Regions from separate parts of the Occultella kanbiaonis genome, predicted to be linked through region 2. Evidence: predicted binding sites of a transcription regulator. Region 2 holds the regulator's gene; the other holds the start of a gene.
The links. Region 2 encodes HspR, which represses chaperone genes until heat shock. Its sites were predicted from a motif close to AAGTTGAGTCNNNNNGACTCAACTT; they were not measured.
Positions count from the first base shown of each region.

Region 1: GKS42_RS24795 (Hsp20/alpha crystallin family protein) is a predicted target of HspR. The motif match lies at 3,855-3,879, and genes of this name have one in related genera.

Region 1 is NZ_CP046175.1:5,402,897-5,409,324, forward strand. Features, by position in the region: gene GKS42_RS24770 (MFS transporter) at 1-307, shown strand, start outside; gene GKS42_RS24775 (Ppx/GppA family phosphatase) at 354-1,277, opposite strand; gene GKS42_RS24780 (DUF2330 domain-containing protein) at 1,319-2,524, opposite strand; gene GKS42_RS24785 (metal-sensitive transcriptional regulator) at 2,666-2,965, shown strand; gene GKS42_RS24790 (heavy-metal-associated domain-containing protein) at 2,991-3,218, shown strand; gene GKS42_RS24795 (Hsp20/alpha crystallin family protein) at 3,318-3,770, opposite strand; gene GKS42_RS24800 (NADPH-dependent F420 reductase) at 3,916-4,539, opposite strand; gene GKS42_RS24805 (SDR family NAD(P)-dependent oxidoreductase) at 4,617-5,351, opposite strand; gene GKS42_RS24810 (TetR/AcrR family transcriptional regulator) at 5,487-6,119, shown strand; gene GKS42_RS24815 (CHAD domain-containing protein) at 6,128-6,428, opposite strand, start outside.
Region 2 is NZ_CP046175.1:5,248,748-5,255,175, forward strand. Features, by position in the region: gene GKS42_RS24040 (LacI family DNA-binding transcriptional regulator) at 190-1,299, opposite strand; gene GKS42_RS24045 (DUF4282 domain-containing protein) at 1,394-2,149, opposite strand; gene GKS42_RS24050 (heat shock protein transcriptional repressor HspR) at 2,251-2,667, opposite strand; gene GKS42_RS24055 (DnaJ C-terminal domain-containing protein) at 2,674-3,681, opposite strand; gene GKS42_RS24060 (nucleotide exchange factor GrpE) at 3,707-4,339, opposite strand; gene dnaK (molecular chaperone DnaK) at 4,336-6,201, opposite strand.

The DNA.
Region 1 (6,428 bases), 150 kb from region 2:
AGGCGACCGGGCGACGGCGAGCGAGACCCTCGGCGGCGCCGTCGAGGTGGCCGGCGCGCAGGGCGATCCGGGCGTCGGCGCGGCCCTGCTCGACTCGGCGCGGGAGGCGTTCGCCTCCGGCCTGGCCGTGACCGCGGCCGCCGGCGTCGCCCTGCTGGCGGTCACCGCCGTCGGGGTCGGCGTGGCGTTGCGTCGGGGCGCGCGGCAGGATGACGCCGAGCTGGCACTACCGCTCCGGCCGACCGATCCTGCTGGCAGCACCGACGCGAAGGACGCGACGCAGGTGCTCACCACGGGCGCACGCTGACCCCGGTCCCCACCCGGCCGGCGGAGCCTGGCTCCGCCGGCCGGGCTCACACCTGGTCGAGCCGGCGCAGCAGCGCACCCTCGCGCAGCGCCCACGGGCAGATCTCGACGATCTCCACCCGCAGGCCGCGCAGGACCTCCTCGGCCACCACGGCACCGGCGACGATCTGGTAGGTCCGCTCGGGCGTGATGCCGGGCAGTTCCATGCGCTGCTCGGCCGGGATCCGGGCCAGTCGCGGCACCCAATCCGAGAGCAGCGACGTGCTCATCTGCCAGCGCTGGTGCGGACCGACACCCGCGACGGACATCCCGGCGAGCCGGGCCAGGGACCGGAACGTCTTGGAGGTCGCGACCACGTGGTCCGGCCTCGGCTCGGCTCGCACCCGGGCCACGAGCGGCTTGAGCTCGGCGCGGACCACCGCCCGCAGCTGCTTCAGCTCGTCCGGCAGCGGCGGGTCGTGGCGCAGGTGCGTCCGGGTCAGCCGGCCGGCGCCGAGCGGCAGCGACAGGGCGAGGTCCGGGACTTCGTCCACGCCGAGGGCGACCTCGAGCGAGCCGCCGCCGATGTCCAGGACGAGCAGTTTCCCGGCGGCCCAGCCGAGCCAGCGGCGGGCCGCGAGGAACGTCAGGGCCGCCTCCTCCTCGCCGGAGAGCACCTGGAGATCGCCGTCCAGGCGCGCGCGGATCAGTGCGAGCACCGCCTCGCCGTTCGTGGCCTCGCGCACCGCCGAGGTCACCATGGTCAGGACCTCGTCGACACGCTGCTCTCGCGCGACCCGGACGGCGCCGTCGACGGCCTCGAGCAGAGCGGCGATCCCCACGTCGTTGATCGCACCGTCGTCGGTGAGGTACTGCATCAGCCGGAGCGTGACCCGCTCATCCAGGTCCGGGTTCGGGTGGGCGCCGCGGACCACGTCGACCACGACGAGGTGAACCGTGTTCGAGCCGATGTCCAGGACGCCCAGTCGCACCGGGCGAGTCTACTCGGCGACCCTCCTCGAGCCGGAAGGGATCAGAGGTGGCTGGGGTGCCGCGCCTGGCCACCACCACCGCCGACACCGGCCGGCGGTGCCGATCGCGGCTCGGGCTCGCTCACGGTCGACGGGCGCGGCCCTGCCGGCACGGCGGAGCGACGGCGGGCCCGCCGGCTCACGGCCCGGCCACCGAGGAGGAGCGCGAGGGCGGCCGCGACCAGGCCGAGGAAGGTGAGCACCGGTCCGGCCGGCATGCCGAGGATCTCCCGCATGCGGGTCTCGTGGATCACCTCGCGGTAGTCCCCGGTCTGGGTGGACGCGGAGAACGTGAAGTCCGAGACGATCTCGGTGGCCGGTTCGTGGAACCACTGGTCCATCACGGTCAGGTACGGCGTGGTCCGGGCGATCTCGGCGAGGGTGGGGTTCTCCACCGCCGCCGGGTCGACGGCACCGGCGAACCTGAGATCGACCGAGGCGGTGTCCTCACTGGCGTCGGTGCGCGCCATCCGCCGGTCCGCGAACACGTAGGTGCGCACGAACTGATCGGTGGCCGCCGCCGCGGACAGTCGCATCGGATAGATCAGGGACTCGGAGGCGAAGGTCAGGTCGACCGGCTGCAGCTCGCCGGAGAGGTCGGCGGCATCGGTGGTCAGCCGCATCGCCACGTAGTACCAGCCCTCGGTGATGTAGGGCCGCAGCGCCGTGGCCAGGCCGTCCTGCATGACGTACTCGTGCTCGTCGAGCCACTGCGCCAGGCCGTCCGCGTCGTCCGCGGAGAGCACGCTGGCCTCGAGCGGCCCGAGGTCCACCGTCTCCAGGACGTCGACCCCCAGGTCGGGCGCGCCCGCCCCGGGTGCCGCGCCGGCGCCGTCGCCGAACGACGCCTCGGGCCACCAGGTGTAGCTGACCTCGACCTCGGGGGCGATCACGTCGAGGAGCTCGTCGAACATCTCGGAGTCGCCGAGCGCGACGTCCGCCGGCGCCGGGGTGGGGATCAGCAGCGCCGCGTCGGGGGCGTCGGTGAGGACGTCCATCTCGAGCAGGATCCGCTCGGTCTCACCGTCCCAGGTGATCGCCGCGACCTCGCGGTTGACCGCGACCTCGTAGCCGTCGGCCGCCACATAGCCGCCGCAGGCGCACGCCTGCGCGGGGGTGGGGACCACGACGGCACCGAGCGCGGCGACGATGCCGACTGCTGTCAGCACGATGCCGCGACGGAGCCGGGCGAGGCGGTCTGGGGTCATGGCCATCACGGTATGGGCCGAGTGCGCCCGAGAGGCGGGTCGATATCGGATCGATATCCGCAGGGCCCCGATCGTGACCGTTCTGTTGTCGAGTGCCCACACTCTGGTCACACCGATACCCACTGGGGGTATACTCGGATTATGGAAGAGCACGGACACGACCACGGATACGTCGCGGACAAGGAGGCCTACCTCAAGCGCCTGCGCCGCATCGAGGGCCAGGTTCGCGGCATCGCGAAGATGGTCGAGAACGACACCTACTGCATCGACATCCTGACCCAGGTCTCCGCCGTCACCAAGGCGTTGCAGGCGGTGAGCCTCGGCCTGCTGGACGATCACCTCGCCAGCTGCGTGGTGGACGCGGCCCGCTCGTCCTCCGAGGAGGGCGAGGAGAAGGTTCGCGAGGCCTCCGCCGCGATCGCCCGGCTCGTCCGCTCCTGACCACAGAACCCGGAAGGAACCCCACATGGACCGCACCACCACGATCGACGTCACGGGCATGACCTGCGCGAACTGCGTGGCCCACGTCACCGAGGAGCTCGAGGGCGTCGACGGCGTGCTCAACGTCTCCGTCGAACTCCGCACGGGCGAGGCCTCGCCGGTGACCGTCGTCTCCAACGTGCCGCTCGACGAGACCGCCATCCGTGCGGCCGTCGACGAGGCTGGCTACGACGTGGCGGCGATCCGCGCCTGACGCGCTACCGGCCCGGCGCCGGCCCGGAGGTGAACGAGCCCCGACCGCGATGCGGCGGTCGGGGCTCGTTGTTCGTGGCGATCCGCCTCGGCGGGCAGGTCAGGCGGCCACGTCCTCCTGGACGTCCGTCGAGGCCTCGGTGGCCGGCTCGATGACCGGCTCCGCGGTGCGCACCTCGATCTTGCGGGGCTTGGACTGCTCCGCGACCGGGATGGTCACGGTCAGCACGCCGTGGGCGTAGTCGGCCTGGATCGCGGCCGCGTCGAGACCGTCGCCGAGGCTGAGCTGCCGGCGGTACGTGCCGGTCGCGCGCTCCTTGGCGATCCACCGCTCGCCCTCGCCGAGGCTGGAGGCGCGCACGGCCTGGACGGTCAGGGTGTTGCCGTCGACGTCCAGGTCGATGCTCTCCGGCGCGACGCCGGGCAGATCGATCTCGACGATGAACGCGTCACCGCTGCGGTGCAGGTCCATCGGCATCCACCGGGGCACGCGGGTGGAGGTGCGGTACGCGAGCCGGTCGGTCTCGCGGAACGGGTCGAAGGTGAGAGCCATGTCAATCTCCTCGTCTGACTGGGACCTGCCCTACGCCGGTCCCTCATGCAAGCCTCAACCCCCGACGGCGGGGGATCGTTCCCGAAGTTGAGTCACCTTCGCTCAAGGCGAACGCTGCTTCTCGATCCCTACCGTGGCGGGCCGCTCAGCCGGCAAGTTCGTCGACACCGAGCGCGAAGTCCCAGTGGCCCACCCCGTTGCCGGCGAGCGCCACCGTGACCAGGCCCATCCCTTCCAGCCAGTGCGCCATCTTCAGGCCGCCGACGTCGAGCGGGCGCAGCCCGATGCTCTCGATGAAGGCCGCCACGCTCGCCTTCGCCCGCGCCCCGTCACCGGCGATGAAGACGTTCGGTCGGCCCTTCTCCAGGACGTTGCGGAAGATGGTGTTGAACGCCTTCACCACACTCGCACCCGCAGGGGCCACCTTGGCCACTTCCTGCGCGACCGAGGTCTCCTCGCCGTGGGCCAGGCCGTCGAACGTGGCGTTGAAGGGGTTGCTGATGTCGACGATGACCTTGCCCGCGAGGGCGTCTGCGTACTCGGCGACGACCGGCACGACACCGTCGTACAACAGGGCCGTGATGACGATGTCCCCGGCCGGGACGGCGCCCCACTCTCCCGCGGTCGCGCCGCCGCCGAGAGCCGTGGCCAGAACTTCGGCCTTGGACCTGTCGCGTCCCATGACCTCGACGGTGTGGCCGCCCGCCACCGCGCGCGTCCCGATGGTGCGGGCCATGTTTCCCGTACCGATAATTGTGATGTTGCTCATGAGGTGTGCCTCTTCGTGTTGGGTGTCGGTCTGTCTCGTTCGTGCCGGAGCGCGCGTGCCGCGGTTGCGGTAGTGGTTCAGATGGCAGTCGTGCCGCCGTCAGTGACCAGTTCCAAACCGTTGACGTAGCTGGAGTCGTCTGAGGCAAGGAACAGGGCGGCGGTGGCGATCTCTTCGGGGCGGCCCATCTTTCCCCGAGGGATGAGGGACTCGAATGCAACCCGCGTTTCCTCGTCGAACAGTTCCTCCTGCTTTGCGGTGGCGACCTGGCCGGGCGTGAGGACGTTGACCCGGATGTTGCGGTCACGTAGTTCGTTGAGCCAGACGCGAGCCCAGGCCTGCTGTACGGCCTTGCTTCCCGCGTAGAGGCTCCAGCCGGGGAACGCGCCGAGGGAGGCATTGGATCCGGTCATGAAGATCGAGCCGTTGTCGTTGATCAGCGGCAGTGCCTTCTGCACGGTGAACAACGTGCCGCGAGCGTTGAGCCAGAAGGCGCGGTGGAACTGCTCCTCGGTGATCTCGCCGAGAACGGCGGGTTCACCCATCCCGGCACTGGCCCACAGCACGTCGATCGAGCCCTTCTCCCGCTTGACGGTGTCGTACAAGCGGTCCAGGTCGTCCAGCACGGAGGCGTCGCCCTGCACGGCGGTGACGTTGCGGCCGATCAGGCTGACGGCGTCGTCCAGTGCTTCCTGCCGGCGGGCCTGGATGAAGACATGAGCTCCTTCATCGACGAACAGCCTCGCGCCAGCCAATGCCATACCGGTGGATCCGCCGGTGATCACCGCCACCTTGCCATCGAGCTTTCCCACGATCACTCCTCCTGGGTTCGTAAAACGGGACAGCCGGCGTCTATGTATACCGCTCTGTTTGCATAACCTATCCGATGATCGACCGTGGGCACAAGCTATGTACACCGATAGGTACCCGGGGGATACACTCGGGAGATGACGGAGTTGGAGATGGGCCCCCTGGGTCGACGCCGAGGCAGGGGCGCACGCGAGCGCATCCTCGGCGCGTCACAGCAACTGTTCCGCGATCAGGGCATCAACCGCACCGGCATGGACCAACTCTGCGCAGTGGCCCAGGTGTCCAAGCGCACGGCGTACCAGCACTTCACCAGCAAGGACGAGCTCGTCGCCGAGTACCTGCGCCGGTTCGATCCCGACGTCATGCCCGGCGTGTTCGACCGCACCGACCTCACGCCGCGCGAACGACTCATCGCCGCGTTCGACATGCCTCCGTCCACACCCCTGTGCCCCTACATCGCGGCCGCCGTCGAACTACACGACCCAGAACACCCCGCATCCCAGTACGCGCGCGACTACAAGACCGCCGTCGCCGCGCGCCTTGCCGAGACTGCCCGCGAAGCCGGCGCCACCGACCCCGAACAGCTCGGCGAGCAACTGGCGCTCCTGCTCGACGGCGCCTCGGCCCGCACCCGAGTCCTCAACAGCGAGTCCTTCACCACCGCCGCCGCCATCGCCGCCGTCCTCATCGACAGCGCCATCCCCACGCCGCAGCCCAGTGATGACCACGGAGCCCCCGGGTCCGCTCCCGTTCCGGTGGACGGCCGATAGCCGACCGCTCAATCGAGGAGCCGGCCAGCCCGGTAGGTCAGCCGATCGCGGCGATGCACCCAGGCGTGCTCGATCCGTCGGCGCCGCTCCCGCGCCGCGCCGGCGAGCTCGCCGAGCGCGAATGTTGTGGCGGGCGGCGGTGCTCCTGCATCCGCGACGTAGGTGCGCACCATCTGGTCCAGGACGACGGCGTCCTGGTGCGCCCCGAGGAGGTCCTGCGTCCGCTCGGCCTGGGTGGCGAGCCGTTTCGCGGTCCGTCCGATCGGATCGGCGGCGACCTCGGAGAGATAGCGCAGCCGCTTCACGGAC
Region 2 (6,428 bases):
TATGCGCATACATTTCGGTCCGCAACCCGAAGTGGCCGCCCGCCCCGACCCTGCCGCGGCCATGTGGCCCGGCTGCACTCGACGAACGCGCACTTGCCACGTTCCAACTGCGAGCCGACCCAGGGCAAGTGCGCGCTCGACGGCGCGGACCGGGAGACCCCGGCCCGGGGACCTGGAGGAGCGGTCCGGTCAGGCCGGCCGTCGGTGGGGGCCGCAGCTGTCCCGGAGCAGGACCTCGACGGGCAGGACCCGGGTGGTCGGCTCCGCCATCGGCTCATTCAGCCGGTGCAGCACCTGCGCCACGGCGAGCCGTCCGAGCTCGACCATCGGCTGCCGAACGGTGGTCAGCCGCGGTGTGGACACGTTGCTCGCCTCGATCCCGTCGAACCCGGTCACGACCAGGTCCTGCGGCACCCGCAGCCCGGCTGCCGTGAGCTCGTCGAGGACACCGAGGGCGCTCTGGTCGTTCGCGCAGACGAGTCCGTCGAGGTCCTCGAGCAGTCCCTCGGCGAGCAGTCGCCGGCCGGTCTCGCGGCCACCGGCCCGGGTGAAGTCGGAGCGGGAGATCGGGCGTTCCGGGACGCCGAGCCCGGCGAGCAGCATGGCCTCGGTGAAGCCCTCGAACCGGGTCTGGGCGTCGGGCGAGTCCTCGGGCCCGCCGACGAACTCCAGCCGCGTGAGCCGGTGATCGGCGATCAGGTGGTCGGTGAGCGCGACCATTCCGCCGTGGTTGTTCGCGGTGACGTGGTCGTAGACGTCACCCTCGCGGGGCCCGGCGACCACGACCACCGGGAGCCGGCGGGCGATGTGCCCGAGCTGGTCCGCATCGATCGCCCGGGCCAGGGTGACGAGGCCGTCCACCCGCCCGGCCAGCCCCTCCACGACGTTGTGTGCGGCGGCACCCCGCGGGACCGCGATCATCACCGCGAACCCGTGCCGCCAGGCTTCGATCTCGGTGCCGCGGACCACCTCGGCGATGTAGAGGTCACTGCCGGTGTCCACGTGGGCGTCGGCGTCCACCCGCACCTGGACCGGCGGTCCGCTCTCAAGCCGGCGGGCGTCGATCCGGGCGACGTCGTCGAAGCTGGGGAAGCACACGCCGATGGTGCCGGTGCGGCGGGCGGCCAGGCCGCGGGCGCTGCCCGACGGCACGTAGCCGAGCTCTCGAACGACCTCCCGGACGCGTTCGCGAGTGGTCTCCCGGACGGCGGCGGGGTTGCGGAAGTAGCGCGAGACGGTCGCGATGGACACGCCCGCCATCTCGGCGACGTCGTAGACCGTCGGGGTCTTCTCCACCATCGGGCACCATCACCCCCTCAGCCAGGACACGGGCACCGCGGCCATTTGACGATAGCGCGGTGCCCGGTGCCCTACGTGCCCGACAGCACTCGGCTCAGGTGCGATCCGCCAGCTTGGAGGTGTTCTGGGCGGTCTTGATCGTCGCGACCGCGAACTCCAGACCGACCCGTACCAGGAGCAGGGTGATGAACCCGGGGATCCAGCCGAACAGCAACGTGAGGACGCCGAGGACTGCTCCGGCGCCGCCGTCGTCGTCGTAGAAGCCGCCGTAGGGGTCGAAGTTGAAGGCGGACACCACGGCACCGAGCCAGCCGAGCGCGATGAAGACGATCGCGAGGATGAACAGGACCTTCGCGAAGCGGAGGGTGATGTAGCGGGAGAAGCTCAGGTCGAACAGTGACGCGAAGAAACCTGGCTCACGCTGCTGCGGTGCGCCCCACTGGCCCCCGGCCTGGGTCTGGCCGTACGCCTGTCCCTGGCCGTAGCCCTGGGCCTGACCGTAGGGAGCCGCTTGACCGCCGGGCGCCGCGGGTGGCGTCGGCGGGAACTGCTGGGCGGGCTGACCCGGTTGGGCGGGCTGACCCGGTTGGGCGGGCTGACCCGGCTGGGCGGGCTGACCGTACGGCTGTTGCTGGCCGTAGGACTGCTCGTGGGCGGCTGCGGCCGGTGCCTGCGGCGGCTGCTGGCCGTACGACGGGTCGTGGGCCCCTCCGGCCGCCGACTGCTGGCCGTAGGACTGCTCCTGGGCCCCTCCGGCCGGCGCCTGCGGCGGCTGCTGGCCGCCCGGCCCGGACCGGGCTTCCGGCTCCTGGTCAGGCTGCTCATATCCACTCGGCGGTTGCTGCGACATCTGAGTCCCCATCTGATCGACTGACCGCGGATCGGTTGTGTCGGGTTCTCACGCTAGCCAACCGCTGCTGAGTCCGCCGCTCGAGCCGGGCGATCCCGGACTCAGCGACGCGGCGGCTGCCAGACCACGAGCGCACCCGCGGACGAGCGCACGCGGCGCAACCGGGTGCCGAGCGGCACCGCGACGACGTCGCCGCCGGGGCTGGCGTGGAACACCCGCCGGCCACCGCCGAGGAGTTGGTTGAGACGGGCGACCTCGCCCTCGAGCCGCTCGTTCTCTGCCGCGAGCTCGAGGATCCGCTTGATGCCGGCGAGGTTGATGCCCTCCTCCTGGGAGAGGCGCTGCACCTCGCGCAGCACGTCGACGTCACGCTGGGAGTACCGGCGGCCCCGCCCGCTCGTGCGGCGCGGGACCACCAGCCCCAGTCGGTCGTACTGACGCAACGTCTGCGGGTGCATCCCGGCGGCCTCCGCCGCGATCGAAATCGCCAGCACCGGTGCGTCATACGTCGCGGCCATGACCTATCAGCTCCTGGCTGCTGCGGCGAGCCCGGCCCTCGGGTCGGTACCGTCGCTGGCCGCCGCGAACTGTTCGAGGGCGGCCCGAGCGTCCTTGTTGAGGTTGCGCGGGACGGCGACCTCGAGGGTGACGATCAGGTCACCGGTGCCGTTCTTGGTGGCCACCCCCTTGCCCTTGGCGCGCAGCCGTGCGCCGGACTGGGTGCCCGCCGGGACCTTCAGCTTCACGGAGGAACCGTCCAGCGTGGGCACCGTGATGGTGGCCCCGTTGACGGCCTCCGGGAACGTGATCGGCACCGTGATGGTCAGGTTGCGCCCGTTGATACCGAACACCGGATGCGGCTCGACGCGCACCGTCACCACCAGGTCCCCGGGGCTGCCGCCGTTGATGGAGGCCTGCCCCTTGCCGGCCAGACGGATCTTCTGGCCGTCGGTGACACCCGCGGGGATCCGCACGTTCATCGACCTGCCGCCGTCGATGGTCAGGGACACCGTGGCGCCCTGCACGGCCGTGCGGAACGGCAGCGAGGCGGACGTGGTGATGTCCCCACCCTTCTGCGGGGCTCGGAACCCGGCGCCCGCGCCGCCCGGCATGCCTCCGCCGAACAGGCCTCCGAGGATGTCCTCGAAGCCCCCGCCGGGCATGCCGCCACCGTCGGTCGAGTACCTCACCCGGGTGCCGCCACCAGGAGCTCCCTGGTTGAACATGCCCCCGAAGAGATCCTCGAAGCCGCCGGTGTTCGCGCCCCCGGCGCCGGAGGCGAACCGCGGTCCGCCTCCGGCCATGGCCCGCAGCGCGTCGTACTGCTTGCGCTGCTCGGCGTCGGAGAGCACACCGTAGGCCTCGCCGATCTCCTTGAACTTCGCCTCGGCCTTGGCGTCACCGGGGTTCTGGTCCGGGTGCCAAGTGCGGGCGAGCTTGCGGTAGGCCTTCTTGACCTCGGCGGCGTCGGCATCCTTGGACACGCCGAGCATCTTGTAGAAGTCCTTCTCGAGCCAGTCCTGTCCGGTCATGCCTCACCTCCTCGATCGTGTGCTGTCATTCTGGGCCGGTGACCCCTACCCGCGCGGGGCGGATGACGACGTCACCGGCACGGTAGCCCGGCTGGAGCACGGTGGTGATGGTGTCCACCGTGACGTCCGGGCTCTGGTTGTGCATGAGCGCCTCGTGCACGTTGGGGTCGAACTCCTCCCCCTCCGCACCGAACCGCTCCAGAGCGAACCGGGTGGTCAGCGTGCTCTCGAGCTTGTCCGCGATGGACGCGAACGGACCCTCGAGCGCCTGGTGCTGACGGGCCGCGGCGATGTCGTCGAGGACCGGGATCAGTGCCTCGATGACGGAGTGCGTGCCGCGGGTCTTCTCGACCTCTGCCTCGGCGCGGGACCGCTTGACGAAGTTGTTGAACCGTTGGTCCAGGTTGTACAGGTCCGCCTTGCCGCGGGCCACCTGGTCGGCAAGGTCCAACGCCTCGGCCTTCGCCTTGGCGAGCTCGTCATCGCCCGACGGCGCCGTGTCGCCGTCGGCGACCGGCTCGGCAGGCGAGGCGTCCGCCTGGGCGGCACCGCCGTCGGGCTCGACGGCGGCACCTGCCTCGCTACGGACCTCGCCCGTGTTCGGGTCGAGTCGCCGCTTGTCGCGGATGACCGGTTCGGACTCGTTCTCGGGCGTCACTTCTTCTCGTCCTCGTCCACGATCTCGGCGTCGACGATGTCGTCCTCGTCGGCGGCCGGGGCCGCCTCCTCGGCGGCCGGCGCACCCTCGCCCGGGGCGGGGGCGGCGTCGGGCTGGGCGTAGAGCGCCTCGCCGATCTTCTGGCTCACGGCGGCGAGCTCGGTCTGGGCCGTCTTGACGGCCTCGATGTCCTCACCCGCGAGCGCGGCCTTGAGCTTGTCGACGGCGGCGCGCACCTCGGTGGCGACGTCCTCCGGCAGCTTCTCGGCGTTGTCCGTGAGGAGCTTCTCGGTCGAGTAGGCGAGCTGTTCCGCGGTGTTGCGGGTCTCGGCCTCCTCGCGCCGGGCGGCGTCCTCGGCGGCGTGCGCCTCGGCCTCCTTGATCATCCGGTCGATCTCCTCCTTGGGGAGGGCGGACCCACCGGTGATCGTCATCGACTGCTCGGCGTTCGTGCCGCGGTCCTTGGCGGACACGTGCACGATGCCGTTCGCGTCGATGTCGAAGGTGACCTCGATCTGCGGGACGCCACGAGGCGCCGGGGCGATCCCGGTCAGCTCGAAGGTGCCCAGCGGCTTGTTGTCCTTGACGAAGTCACGCTCGCCCTGGAACACCTGGATGAGCACGCTCGGCTGGTTGTCCTCGGCGGTGGAGAACACCGCGGAGCCCTTGGTCGGGATGGCCGTGTTGCGCTCGATCATGTTGGTCATCACGCCGCCCTTGGTCTCGATGCCGAGGGAGAGTGGGGTGACGTCGATGAGCAGCACGTCGGTGCGCTCACCCTGGAGCACGCCGGCCTGCAGCGCGGCACCGACGGCGACGACCTCGTCCGGGTTGACGCCCTTGTTGGGCTCCTTGCCACCGGTCAGCTCCTTGACCACCTCGGTCACGGCGGGCATCCGGGTGGAACCACCGACGAGCACCACGTGGTCGATCTCGGACAGGCTGATGCCGGCGTCCTTGATGACGTTGTGGAACGGCTCCTTGGTGCGGTCGAGCAGGTCCGAGGTCATCTGCTGGAACTGGGCCCGGGTGAGCTTCTCGTCCAGGTGGATCGGACCGTTCTCGGACATCGACAGGTACTGCAGGGAGATGTTCGTGCTGGTGGCAGAAGAGAGTTCCTTCTTGGCCTGCTCGGCCGCCTCACGCAGGCGCTGGACGGCGATCTTGTCCTTGGCCAGGTCCACGCCGGAGCTGTTCTTGACCTGCGTCACCAGCCAGTCGACGATCCGCTGGTCCCAGTCGTCGCCACCGAGGCGGTTGTCGCCGTTGGTGGCCCGCACCTGGATGGTGGAGAAGCCGTCGTCGTCCTTGCCCACCTCGAGCAGGGACACGTCGAACGTGCCACCACCGAGGTCGAAGACCAGGATGAGCTCGTCCTCCTTGCCCTTCTCCAGGCCGTAGGCGAGCGCGGCCGCGGTGGGCTCGTTGATGATGCGCTGCACATTCAGACCGGCGATCTGCCCGGCGTCCTTGGTGGCCTGGCGCTCGGCGTCGTTGAAGTACGCGGGCACCGTGATCACGGCGTCGGTGACGGGCTCGCCGAGGTAGGCCTCGGCGTCCTTCTTGAGCTTGCCGAGCACCCGCGCGGAGATCTCCTGCGCCGTGTACTGCTTGTCGTCGATGGAGACGGACCAGTCCGTGCCCATGTGGCGCTTCACCGACGCGACCGTGCGGTCTACGTTGGTGACGGCCTGGCGCTTGGCCACCTCGCCGACGAGTACCTCGCCGGTCTTGCTGAACGCCACGACGGAGGGCGTGGTGCGCGCACCCTCGGCGTTGGCGATGACGGTGGGCTCGCCACCCTCCAGAACGGCGACCACGGAGTTGGTGGTGCCCAGGTCGATTCCGACCGATCGTGCCATGTTCGTGTGCTCCTTCCGGGCCGCCCCGGTGGGTGCGACCACATCTGCTTGAGTCTTCCGCACTCAAGTTTCCTCGCCGGTCCGAGGTTGTCAAACCAGGGTGGCAAGACTTGAGTCTGTATGGCTCAACTATGGCAGTCGGCGGAGTATTCCCGTCTGAGGCAGAGTGCCCTCCCCGACCCCACCGCCGACGAGTGGCAGCTGAACGAGGCGGTCGAGGCCCCGCA